4 regions of the Paenibacillus sp. FSL H3-0457 genome follow, and region 4 is predicted to be linked to each of the others. Evidence: riboswitches for the same ligand, from Rfam matches in the RefSeq annotation. Region 4 holds a riboswitch; each other region holds the start of a gene.
The links. A riboswitch is a leader RNA that binds a small molecule or an ion and turns the genes downstream of it on or off. The one in region 4 is predicted to bind thiamine pyrophosphate.

Region 1 (3,142 bases), 2.6 Mb from region 4:
ATCATAGTAACCTGTATATCCTCGTGGATGTACAGGATGCAAAGGCAGATGTGAATGACAGAGTAGATATCTTTGTTGATCTCAATAATGGCAAGACCACTTCATATGAAGCAGATGACCGACACGTAATCATTAAGCGGTCGGGCAAAGCTGAGGGTGTGGAGCAGCGTTCATATCGTGTACGCGAGACAAAAGCCGGATATCAGGTTGAATTGTCCATTCCGTGGGGTGGTATCCAAGTCGGATCAGAATATGAAGCCGGATTGGATATCCGTGTGACTGATGGCGGTTCAAGTGGGACACAACCTTATAATCCACTGTACTGGAATGATAGAACACAATCTCAGGAACAGGATACAAGCAAATACGGCGTGATTCAACTCGCCCCTATGCCCAAATCTGCACAAGCTGTGCAAGGGATTGTTCAGATTGATGGGAAGAAAGACACATCATGGAATAAGGCTGCACCATTTGAAGTAAAACGGTTGAACCAGAGCGAAGGTGCAGAGGCAGTGGCTCGCGCAATGTGGTCAGGTGAGTATCTATACCTGCTGATCGACGTCACTGATCCAAACATCATTACAGATAGTATCAACCCATGGGATCAGGATTCGGTTGAGATTTTCCTGGACGAGAATCACCAGCGCACACCGTATTTTCAATATGATGATGCCCAGTTCAGAATCAGTGCAGACAATGTGGGAACCTTTGCAGGGGGTGCCTCACCTGGACGCCTTGTAAGTGCTGTGAAGAAAACAAATAAAGGATATCTCGTAGAAGCCAGAATTCATTTACAATCATTGACGCCCAAAGCAGGAAATGTTCTCGGTTTCGAGCTCCAAATTAACGACAACCAGGGCGGAGGTAAGCAGAGCGTAGCCAAGTGGAATGATACGACCAATGAGAGCTGGAGAAATACTTCCCAGTACGGAATACTCACTTTTGTCGGAAAGAACAAACTCGGGCATTAAACCATCGGCAGTAGTTGCAAGAATAGAAACCATCATAACAGTGGCTGAAACTCAACCATTGTTGTGATGGTTTTCATCGTTTACATACGTCACCAAAGGTGATGAGGGGCGATACAATCTTCCTTGACTATATTTAACAGCCCTTGATATACTAAATGGATGTTATTTTATCTTTTATGGGAATAGGAAAGTAATCAACTACATACAACCGTTTGCGAGGGAGCCTTAACCGGCTGAGAGGGTGTTAAACCGACCTTACCTGATTTGGATAATGCCAACGTAGGGATGCAACGATGAAACACTGTACTTGGGTAGCTCATGCGAACCCCCTTGTTTTAGTGTATTTGTCTGCGAAACATCCATAGGATGTTTCGTTTTTTTGTTTTTAAATACGTACATTATGAATTGGAGGAACACATGTTGACTATTTCAGAGAGACTATATCAGGCAGCACAGCCTGTGTGGAAGGAATGTCTTGAGCATCCCTTTGTTAAAGGAATCGGAGATGGTTCCTTAACGGTTGAACAATTTCGTTATTATTTGCTGCAAGACTACTTGTACCTGTTCGATTATGCCCGCGTATTTGCACTAGGTATTGTCAAGTCGCACGACCCCAAATTGATGCAGTTTTTTAGTGAAAACGTAGATAACATCCTGAATGGTGAAATGAAAATTCATCGTTCTTATATGGAGCGATTAGGAATTACAGAGGATCATGTTTTCCAGGTAAAACCTGCCCTGAAAAATGCAGCCTATACTAACTATATGCTCTCTGTTTCCCATGCGGGTGGCATAGCAGAAGTACTTGTATCCATTCTGGCCTGCTCATGGAGCTATGCAGAGATTGGTCAAGTCCTTGCCCAAAAGCCAGGTGCAGCTGAGCATCCTTTTTACGGAGAGTGGATCACAGGATATGCTTCCTCTGAATACAACAGCAACAATCAATCCCTAGTGACGTTAACTGATAAGCTATTAGAAGGCTGTAGCGAGGGAACGTACCAACGGATGGAGGATATTTTCGTGATGTGCAGTCGCTTTGAGCTTGATTTTTGGGAAATGTCATGGAAGCTGGAGCCTTAAGTTCACTGTAGTCAATTAAAGTAGAGAGCAGCGGCCATAAACAGTCTCAGGATAGAAATAAGTAGAATACGTAAAGGAACGCTTGCAATAAGCGTGTTTCGTGACGATGCCAAAAAAAGGGCGGATAGTATCCGCCTTTTTTCATTGTTGAAATTCTTGACACAGGGACATTTTGTTCTCTGAAGTCTCTGGCTAAAATCAAAAAGGGTGTCAGGACGGAATGTTCATAGCAGTCTGAATGTTTTTCAGATCGAGCTGAATTTGCTCTGCAATATGGTAAGGGTGGTATAAACCATGCTGCACCATGTAATTTGATATCTTTTCATGAGAATCTATGGCTTCATCGAGCTGTTTCATCAAAATTTGTTTGATTTCGGGGGTGGCACATTCGGTCACAGCCATGGCGTAGTTTCTGACACCGCTCTTGGCGTTCATCAAAAAATCCATTGCGATCACGTCATCGGTCAGCGTATTAAGACCAGTCATGTGTTCTAATATTGGGTTCATTTTTTTATCTCCTATACAGTCGCTTTAGACAGCACTCCACCGAGCTCCTGAAGCTGCTGTTGTGATAAGATCGCATCTTGTTGCAAAATTTGCTTGAGCTCCGGGTCGGTTACCAGAGCTTGCATGGTCTTGGATTTAGTCATACAAACCGTCTTGAACGCAGCTATTTCATGTACCTCGAGCATCTCATGCAAAGCGTATGTGGAATCCATTCAGATTGTCCTCCCATGTATCTATTCATATTTAAGGCTTTAAGATGACTTTAATGCAATCGTCCGTTTTTGTATCGAACACTTCATAGCCCCGTTTGGCCTCGCTGAGCGGAATGACGTGCGTAACAATGTCGCCAGGGTCCACTTTGCCAGACGTAACCAACTCGTACATGTATGGCATGTAGTGAATGACCGGAGCTTGTCCGGAACGGATATTCACGTTTCGCTGCATGATATCACCGAGCGGGAATCCGTTATAACGTCCGCCGTATACCCCAGTGACTTGAATGGTGCCACCTTTGCGAACAGCCTGAGATGCAATGATAAATGCGCTCATGGTGCCGCCTTGCAGTTTCATACCGCTGGCTAGAA
Region 2 (3,142 bases), 520 kb from region 4:
GGGAAAATCCGGTGATAAAGGCGACCGCTTCGCTTTTTCACGTTATTTCTGTCCTCTCCGTCCTCGTGTAAAATTTAAGTTCGTTTTATATGAGAAATTTTATTGGGGTAAGAACTCGTTTGTATATGCCTTGCTCACATCGATCTGTTCATCAAGCAGTTTTTTGCTAAACATCCAGTCGGTGTAGTTCTGCCACACTTCCTGTTTTTGTTCTCCCCAGCGCGGGGCGTCATCTGTGTACTTTGGACTAAGCCATTTCTGGCTTGCCAGTACCAATTCCTTATCCAGATCCGGTACGGCCTTGATCAGAATGTTGGCTGCGTCTTCGGGATGATCAATTGCGTATTGATACCCTTCGGAGGTGGCTTTCAGGAATGCTTTCACCAACTCAGGGTCGTTTTGGATCGTCTGCTCGTTTGTTACGAGGACAGGCGTGTAATAATCCAGTGCATCTGAATAATCCTTCACATATAACATGTCGATCGGTTCCCCGCGCAGTTCGGCTTCAATACCCGTCCAGGCGTAGAAAATCCACGCGAAATCAATATCCCGTTTTACTGCGGTGAAAAAGTCGGCATCACCCATATTAATGTTTTTTACTTTCGATACATCGGCTCCGTCGCCTTCCATAATGGATTGCATCACGGCTTCTTCGACTGGGGAACCCCAACCGCCATAGGTTTTACCTTCAAAATCTTTCGGTGACTTGATATTCCGATCCGCCGGAGCAGCGAAACCAGATGTATTATGCTGAATAACTGCTGCGATGGAGACGAGTGGAACACCCTGTGTGCGGGCTTGAGTTACACTCTCCTGATAACTTACGCCAAAAGGCACTTCATTCGAGGCAACCATTGTATCTGCGCCACCGGCACCTGGTTGTACAATCTCCACGTTCAAGCCTTCGGCCTTGTAAAAACCTTGATCTACAGCTGCATACAGGCCTGTATGATTCGTATTTGGTGTCCAGTCGAGCACCACTTTAATATCTTTCAGGGCGGCAGTGTCACCTTCGTTGTTGCTTTCCGTATTTGTGTTGCCGTTCTGCCCAGCTGGGGCAGCTTCTTTGCCACCACATGCGGCTACAGTCACCATAAGCACGCATAAGAGCAACAATCCCATCGTTTTACGCCATTTCATCTGTGGTCTCTCCTTCGGTATGTCCGGCCGATTGGCACGGGGTACTCCTTGGCTTCATATCCAATCATCTTGCATAAATCGACAGATTTATACCAGTTGAGATCTGGATGACGTTATTTTTGAACAAGTAAAACGTCCATCGATGTCATTCAAGGAAGCCAGACCGCGTTTAGCGGCAGTTTTTCTTGCAATATCAGGAAGGTGATGCTTCCAGTCTTATACTTTCTGATAGTAACAAAAAAAGCGCCCCGTATTCCGGGACGCGTGCAGGCGTTAGAGAGGTGGCGTTCAGCCATAGGGCTGTGCCATTTCGATATACTCCGATTCCTACGCTGGCATGATCCAGATCAGGTCTAAGGGTTAGTATCTTGGTGGGATACACTCTCAGCCGGCCAATTCCGACTCCCCTGGGAAACTATGAAGTTACGGGCATTACTAGGTGTAATTATAGGCCAGCGGGTGGAACGTGTCCAGTCATGAACTGGATAGGGACACGTATAAGTTATCAAACAGGCCGTTATACATATGTATAACAGCCTGCTTGGATGTGTTATTTTCAATAATTATCGTGGCGAATCATATAAGGCAATCTGACTGAGTGCAAAAGCATCGGATTTTGGGTCATAACCTACCTGTTTCTGAGTGGTTTCCAGATTCAATCGTTTAAACCGATTATTCGAGATCCCATGCAGTATGGTGAAGGGTTCCAGATCGGTAGTTGTAATTGCTTTGAACATCAAATCACACAAGTCAGCCGGACTAATATATGCGCTCATATCCCTTGCCTCCAGCACTGGTCCGTCCGGTTGAAAATCATCATATGCACCTATACGTATTGCTACACTTTGTAAACCTTCGGTATACGCAAAATAGGAAGCGAGCGATTCTCCAAAACATTTGCTAACCCCGTACAAATTCCGTGGGCGTGTTGGCATGTCCGGATAGACTTGAGCATCAATGGGATACCCCTCAATCGTCTGTGCACTGCTTGCAAGAATGACTCTTCGTACACCTTGGTCTTTAGCTGCACGGAATACATTAAATGTACCTTTGATATTGATGTCCAACAACGATTCATAAAATCCGGCATTCGGGGAAGGATCTCCCGCCAGATGTACAACCACATCCATGCCTTCGCAAGCATGCTGACAGGCTTCGGGGTCTGTCACATCCAGTGTCATGATCTCATGGCCGGTCCCTTGATACGTATGCAGTCTGTCGATATTTAAATCCGTTAGTCGCAGGTGAAATGCCTCTGACAAGTGTTGGGACAAGTCACGTCCAATTTTTCCGGCTGCGCCGGTAATTAAAATGTTCATAAATCAACTCCAATTCTTAGCGCTGGAAGAACTCAATCCATTCCTTTTCAGGTCCATAGATGAAGAAATAGCGATAACCGTTAGGCAGTGTGATAATCTCTCCGTCGATAAATTCGGCTTCGGTGGATTGGATGCGTTGGTACTCAGAATCAAGATCATGCACGTGGATCGCAAAATGGTGCACCGTACCTTCGGAAGGCAGCTTGTCGCTGTATCCTTGGATTAACTCAATCTCAGTCTCATTACTTCCATTAAAGCCAAGGAAGGCGAGCTTAATGATACCGTTGGTGTGGGTTACCCGGTCTTTCAATTCCAATCCAACAACCTCCGTATAGAAACGGAGTGTAGTTTCCAGATCACGAACGGCAATGCCGACGTGGTCAATGCGTTTTTGAAAACTCACAATCAAAAACCTCCTTATATATTGAAATTTTCTACCATTTTAAGGGATATCATAGAGCTGTACTACATGGTTGTCAAATCCAATTTTAAATTGGAAAAATCATAATTGTTCACAGAATGTTCACTTATGTGGAGGGTTTCCTTATCTCTATAATTACGAAGGTAAACAGAGAGGATGAGAGAATTGCCAACTAGCAAGAAGGAACAAATTATTTTCGGATTAATGATGTGTATAGGAATGGTCTTGGTCATGATGTTCTTCAATCTATGGCACAGTGGGT
Region 3 (3,142 bases), 3.0 Mb from region 4:
TGCCTGGCAGACTGGTTGCCCCGAGCCAAACTTCGCCATTGGCTTTGGGAACAATATAGATATCCTCTGCATACACCGTTCTGTCAGGTCTGTACCCTGCATGTTCATCTGCGAACTGAACGGCGGCTATTTCACCTTTTACCGACCACACAGGCAAGCTCAGATTCACATGTCTCATCAACTCTTCACTCTGTAATCCAGCCGCTATAATGACATGTTTGCATCTCATCTCGCCGATCGATGTGTTGATCCCCTGCACGCCGTGTTCGTTTGCTTGCACACGTATATCCTGTATGTCCTCCATAACCTGTGCTCCCAATACTTGAGCGGATTCAGCATATGCCTTTGTTAGATGGACTGGAAGAATCTCACTCTCGTAAGGTCTGTAGTAGGCTCCATACGTATCTCTGTTAAGCCATGGTGCCTCCTGTTGCACAACGGAACGATCCCACCACACCTCATCAGCAGACAACGCAGACTTCCGATTATTCTTATAGCTGCTTAATTCACTGTATGAACGAAAAGGAGTTAGGAATCCATGGCGTTGCAGACCAACCTCTACATCACTGAGGGTAGCCATTAGTACCTTTTGCTCATGAAGTAACTGCCTGCTCTGCCTGGCAAGCTTAGCCATCAAAGGATGAGCAAAATCCTCACTGTCTGCCGCCAGCATTCCAGCAGCTGCGCAAGAAGTGCCTCCTGCAATCGCCGAACGATCTACCAGCAGTACATCCTGTCCACGGGAAGCAAGCTCATACGCAATGGCACAACCAACAACGCCTCCGCCTACAATAATCGTTTCTGCATGAATCTTATCCAATTTATCAGTAATGATCTTTTTCATCCTCTCATCTCCTTGATTCAGCGGCTCAAACTTTCTGTAGCAACGATAGCCTGCCTTAATGATTCAGCGGCCCGATCCGGGGAATCGCTCGCCCATACATTCGAAATCACAGCGACTCCCTGTGCGCCTGCAGAGCGAATAGCGTGAATGTTTCCCGGTTCGATGCCCCCAATCGCCATGACAGGAATGGAGACACCAGAGCACACTTCAGCCAGAGCATATAATCCTCTTGGTTCAAGATCAGGCTTACTGTTGGTTGAGTAGACATGCCCGAAGAAAAGGTAATCGGCTCCCCGTTCTTCAGCGATTTTTGCCTCATCGATTGAATGAACAGATACACCCAGACGAATTCGCTGGACATTACTTATAACAGCAGGGTTGTAGTTACGTATAGCCTCTTGCCCCCAATGCACACCGCCATAGATGTCATTCTGTGGTGGCAGTTCTGAACCATTGATAACGATGCGACAAGACGGAACGCCAACACCACGCAGACTTTCAGCCCAACCGATCTTTTGTTGCCACGAGAGTTGTTTCTCTCGTATATGGATGTAGTCCACCCATGGCCAAACGTCCTTTGCAGCTTTTACAAAAGATGCTTGAGTCCCTACACCCGTAGATACAACATGCAGTTCAAATGATCCGTGTACACGTTCATGAGAAATTACCGTACTGTTCATCTCCTTCCATGCGTGAATGCTATGAAAACACAAAAAAGCCACTCCCGTAGGGGAGTGGCTGCGTATTAATTATAGGACCAGATGACTGACTGATACATACAGTTCATTTCGTGCAATAAAGCTATAGACCTTATAGCCATAACGTTATACACGCAACTGCATGTTTCAATTTACTAAGCAAGACGGTTGAATTCTTTCGAATTGCCGTTTGCTCACGTCATTCACTGAAACGCGCTCGCCACTTCCCTACGCTGGTATGATCCAGATCAGGTGCAAAGGGTCCGGAATCGCATTCTTCCATCTCAGCCACATCGTGCGGCCCCCCTAGTGTTCATATGAAGTTGTAGCCTATGTTACCATAGAAGGATTTTTTTGTCACCGTTCATTTCTATTAGCGTTGCTTGAATTGTCTAATTTTTCTCAGACCATTCTTCAACATTCCATGTTTTGGTAACCCAACCCTCGTAGAAATCAGGTTCATGAGATACCAGCAACACCGTTCCCTTGAATTCTTGCAAGGCACGCTGTAACTCAGCTTTAGCTGTGACATCCAAATGGTTCGTCGGCTCATCGAATAGAATCCAGTTGCTTTCACGCATCAAGAGTTTGCATAGACGAACCTTGGCTTGCTCTCCACCACTCAGCATGTTAAGCGGACGGGTAATGTGCTCATTTTTCAACCCGCAGCGAGCGAGATGACCCCGGACCTCATTCTGGGTCAAATGTGAAAACTCATTCCAGACATCCTCAATCGGCGTGATATTTCCAGCACGAACTTCCTGCTCAAAATAGGCCGTTTCGAGATAATCTCCCAAAAAGGTCTTTCCACTGAGTGGAGATATTTTGCCCAAGATGGTTTTCAGCAGCGTCGATTTACCCACACCATTACAACCTACGATGGCAATTTTCTCACCACGTTCAATTGTCATTGTCATCTTAGGCAGCAAAGGATACGTATATCCAATTTCAAAATCAATGCCCTCAAAGACCGTTTTGCTACTCGCACGGGCATCCTTGAATTTGAACGTTGGTTTGGCCGCTTCATCTGGACGATCAATACGTTCAATTCTGTCCAGCTGTTTCTCCCGGCTCTTCGCTCGACCTGAAGTTGAAGCACGTGCCTTGTTACGCTGAATGAAATCTTCCTGCTTCTTGATGTACTCTTGCTGCTTCTCGTACGCATCAATATGCTGGGCTTTATTCATATCAGCCATCTCAAGGAACTTGTTATAGTTCGCTGCATATCTCGTTAATTTGGCAAATTCCAAATGATAAATGACATTTACTACTTCATTCATGAATTCCGTGTCATGGGAGATTAAGAGGAACGCATGAGGGTAGTCCTTCAGGTAACGTGACAACCATTCAATGTGCTCTACATCCAGATAGTTGGTCGGCTCATCCAGCAAAAGGGCTGTAGGTTTCTCAAGCAGAAGCTTGGCAAGAAGCACCTTGGTACGTTGCCCACCACTTAGAGCTGCGACATCCCGATCAAGACCAATTGCGGACAAACCAAGTCCATTGGCCATCTCTTCCACTTTTACGTCAATCAGATAAAAGTCGCCCTGTTCCAGTTGTTCCTGAATATCGCCCATCTCTTCCAGCAACTGCTCCAGCT
Region 4 (3,142 bases):
CAGCTGCCTGACCGCGAAGTGCATGGCAGAAGCCTTTGCCGTCATCTTCAGGTGCATCCAGACTCGGCCACTGGAACTCATGGTCCTGATTCAGGTATACATTCGGGGCAATTTTGACCCCGCTGCCTGGAACTACTTTTTCCTCAATGCGGAAATCCAGATTGAACTCACGTTCCAATACTTCAAGGGTCTCCCGATTTCGATTCATCTGAGCATTTGTGAAGTTATCCTGTGTCAGATTCCACAACCGAAATGAGATGATGACATTGTGCTTAACGGCCTCGTGTACAAAGGACAAAATATGACGCAGGTATCCGTCACGGTCTGTTGAACCTTCATGCCCATCGAAACTGTGCAGGGAGAAATTCATCTGCCGCAGCGCCGGTTTGCCAAGCAATTTATGCTGAGTCTTGGGCAGCAGTGTACCATTCGTTGTAATGTTCACCTTGAGTCCCTTCTCATGTGCGGAATCGAGCAACAAATCTATTTTGGGATGCAACAAGGGTTCGCCTTTGACATGTAGATAAATATGATTGGTGTGTGGTTTAACTTGATCCAGTATATTGTTGAAGACTTCAGGGTCAATGAATCCTTTGGCACGCTGTGTCTGCGGACAGAAGCTGCATGCCAGATTGCAGATACTCGTGATCTCAATATATACTTTTTTGAACGTTTTCAACTCGGGTCCCCATTCTGCCTAGGAGGGAGAACAATCCCACCTGCATTTTGTGATCCGGCCAATATGCGCCACCCCTATTATATCGGGTTAGGGAGCCCAGGTAAATTGTTCAGTTGTTCGGGTCTGACTCCAAGTTCATCTCAAGAATTCCATCATGCTGCCTCTTTACAGTTCATGTTCGAGTGATATATGCTGAACAGACAACTGCATATCTTGAACTTTTGCACTAGGGGAGCCTTGCGGCTGAGACGAATATGATTATTCGGACCCTTTGAACCTGATCTGGATCATACCAGCGGAGGGAAGTGGAGCGGCCTTTTAGTAAGCGGATTTTTTTCATGTATGTGAAGATAAATTGCGGATTTAACTTACAGACCCACTCATTTCTCCGGAAATGGGTGGGTCTTTTTTGTTCCTTTTGCAGAGTATAGGATGCCGTTGTTATTCCAGCAGTCTGACATCAAGGGGGTGAGGATCAGATGAACAACCATGTAACCATTGAGAACGTTAGCTTCGCTTTTCCTGAAAAAAAGGATTCACCCGTGCTCGCCAATGTGTCGCTTAAGGTCCAACAAGGAGAATTTGTCTCGCTCATTGGCTCCAGCGGGTCAGGTAAAAGCACGCTCTTCAAGCTACTCGCAGGCTTGCATGAGCCAACCGTCGGCACCATCGATATTGCTGATGTACCGCACGGACAACGGCTCGGACGAGTCGCCTATATGCCGCAGAAAGATCTGCTGTTATCCTGGCGTACCGTCATGGAGAACTGCATGCTTCCTTCCGAGTTGGCACGAGGCCGACAGGACAAGGACAAGTTACGTGCCAACATCCTAGCTGGATTGGCAAGGTTCGGCCTGTCGGGTTATGAACAGGCCTATCCAGATGAATTGTCCGGCGGCATGCGGCAGCGGGTGGCATTGCTGCGTACCTTACTTACAGGCGGGCAGCTCATGTTGCTGGATGAACCCTTCGGTGCACTCGACGCCTTAACCAAACGAGAAATGCATCGCTGGTTGCTCGAGCTGTGGGAGGGCTTTGGCCAAACCGTGCTGTTCATTACACATGACATTGAAGAAGCCCTGCTGTTAAGTGACCGTATCATTCTGTTAACTCCAGGGGGGCAAGGTCAGCAGTTGCGGGAGATGACGGTTCCTTTACCACGCCCAAGGCATTCGGACATGATCTACGAACTGGCTCTCGTGCAGATGAGGCAACAACTGGAGGAACAATTACATGCAAAATGATAGAGCTGAGGTTAGCGTTTGGACGTGGTGTTTAAAGTGGCTCTCGAGGTCGTTTTCCCAATATGGTTTGTTTATTATGCTCATGTTCTTATTAATGGCGATCTGGGAAGTGATTGTGCGTATGGGATGGGTGCCCTCCTTCATCATTCCTGCACCTACGGCCATCGCAAGCTCACTGGTTGAACATCGCCGTCTGCTGTTGACCATCCATCTGCCTGCTACCTTTATGGAGGTTGTTGTTGGTTTTGTCTTGTCCATAGTGACTGGAATTACGCTGGCAACAGGCATGCATATGAACCGATCGATTGAAAAGGCCTTGTATCCCTTCATCGTGATCAGTCAGACCATACCGTTGATTGCCTTGTCCCCCGTATTTATCCTGTGGTTTGGTTACACGTTGTGGAGCAAAGTCGCCGTGGTATTTTTAATCGCATTCTTCCCCATTGTGGTCAGTACCTACGATGGACTCCGCCAAGGCGATCCAGAGCAGCGTGAACTGTTGCTCACCATGGGCGCCAGCAAGTGGGATATTTTTTGCAAACTCCAGGTTCCGCTGGCACTTCCCTCTTTTTTCTCGGGGCTAAAGATGTCTGTGGTGTACTGCGTGGTTGGGGCAACGATTGGCGAATGGCTCGGTGGTAGCAAAGGTCTAGGGTACTTCAGCCGTCGTATGTCCAGCAACATGAACACGGATGCGATGTTTGCCGCCATTTTGCTGTTATCCCTGCTTGGGATCGTTTTGTTTGTACTGATTACCTGGCTGGAGAAACGGTTTAGCATACGGCGTCATCGTCATGGAGGCAAAAGAAAGGTTGGATAATACTTAGACAGAAATTAGATGTAAATACAGTAGTTACAATCTTCAAAACAAAACATATCTTATGCACAATTTCAGCAACATCTTCAATCAGTTCATTGTCACATTATCGTTAACATGCTGTTGCCCATTTTCTACAAATCAAAACGATGAAATGAGGAACTTCATTTATGAATAACAAAGGTATATACTCCCTGCTTCCCATCATACTCATTAGCCTTTTGCTGATCGTTAGCGGATGCAGCACCACAGACAATAGCCAAAATACGCCAACAACAGATTCGGCAACCAATACACAGCAAACAGATCCGTCTGCAACCGAACCTGCATCAGACGCCAAAGATAAACTGTCTATCATGCTCGACTGGTACCCGAATGCAGTACACTCCTTCATCTATGTGG

Region 1: another riboswitch for thiamine pyrophosphate. It lies ahead of tenA (thiaminase II); the one in region 4 lies ahead of MHH25_RS04655 (ABC transporter ATP-binding protein).
Region 2: another riboswitch for thiamine pyrophosphate. It lies ahead of MHH25_RS02375 (ABC transporter substrate-binding protein); the one in region 4 lies ahead of MHH25_RS04655 (ABC transporter ATP-binding protein).
Region 3: another riboswitch for thiamine pyrophosphate. It lies ahead of MHH25_RS17720 (thiamine phosphate synthase); the one in region 4 lies ahead of MHH25_RS04655 (ABC transporter ATP-binding protein).

Annotation. Positions count from the first base shown of each region.
Region 1 is NZ_CP150283.1:3,642,881-3,646,022, forward strand. It holds gene MHH25_RS16090 (endo-1,4-beta-xylanase) at 1-971, shown strand, start outside; TPP riboswitch at 1,178-1,275, shown strand; gene tenA (thiaminase II) at 1,389-2,051, shown strand; gene MHH25_RS16100 (spore coat protein) at 2,262-2,558, opposite strand; gene MHH25_RS16105 (hypothetical protein) at 2,570-2,770, opposite strand; gene MHH25_RS16110 (zinc-dependent alcohol dehydrogenase) at 2,802-3,142, opposite strand, start outside.
Region 2 is NZ_CP150283.1:498,643-501,784, forward strand. It holds gene MHH25_RS02375 (ABC transporter substrate-binding protein) at 100-1,140, opposite strand; TPP riboswitch at 1,447-1,559, opposite strand; gene MHH25_RS02380 (NAD(P)-dependent oxidoreductase) at 1,704-2,459, opposite strand; gene MHH25_RS02385 (VOC family protein) at 2,476-2,862, opposite strand; gene MHH25_RS02390 (hypothetical protein) at 3,037-3,142, shown strand, end outside.
Region 3 is NZ_CP150283.1:4,007,434-4,010,575, forward strand. It holds gene thiO (glycine oxidase ThiO) at 1-844, opposite strand, end outside; gene MHH25_RS17720 (thiamine phosphate synthase) at 862-1,524, opposite strand; TPP riboswitch at 1,751-1,860, opposite strand; gene MHH25_RS17725 (ABC-F family ATP-binding cassette domain-containing protein) at 1,935-3,142, opposite strand, start outside.
Region 4 is NZ_CP150283.1:1,016,595-1,019,736, reverse strand. It holds gene MHH25_RS04660 (radical SAM/SPASM domain-containing protein) at 1-679, opposite strand, end outside; TPP riboswitch at 898-1,000, shown strand; gene MHH25_RS04655 (ABC transporter ATP-binding protein) at 1,159-1,923, shown strand; gene MHH25_RS04650 (ABC transporter permease) at 1,913-2,743, shown strand; gene MHH25_RS04645 (ABC transporter substrate-binding protein) at 2,911-3,142, shown strand, end outside.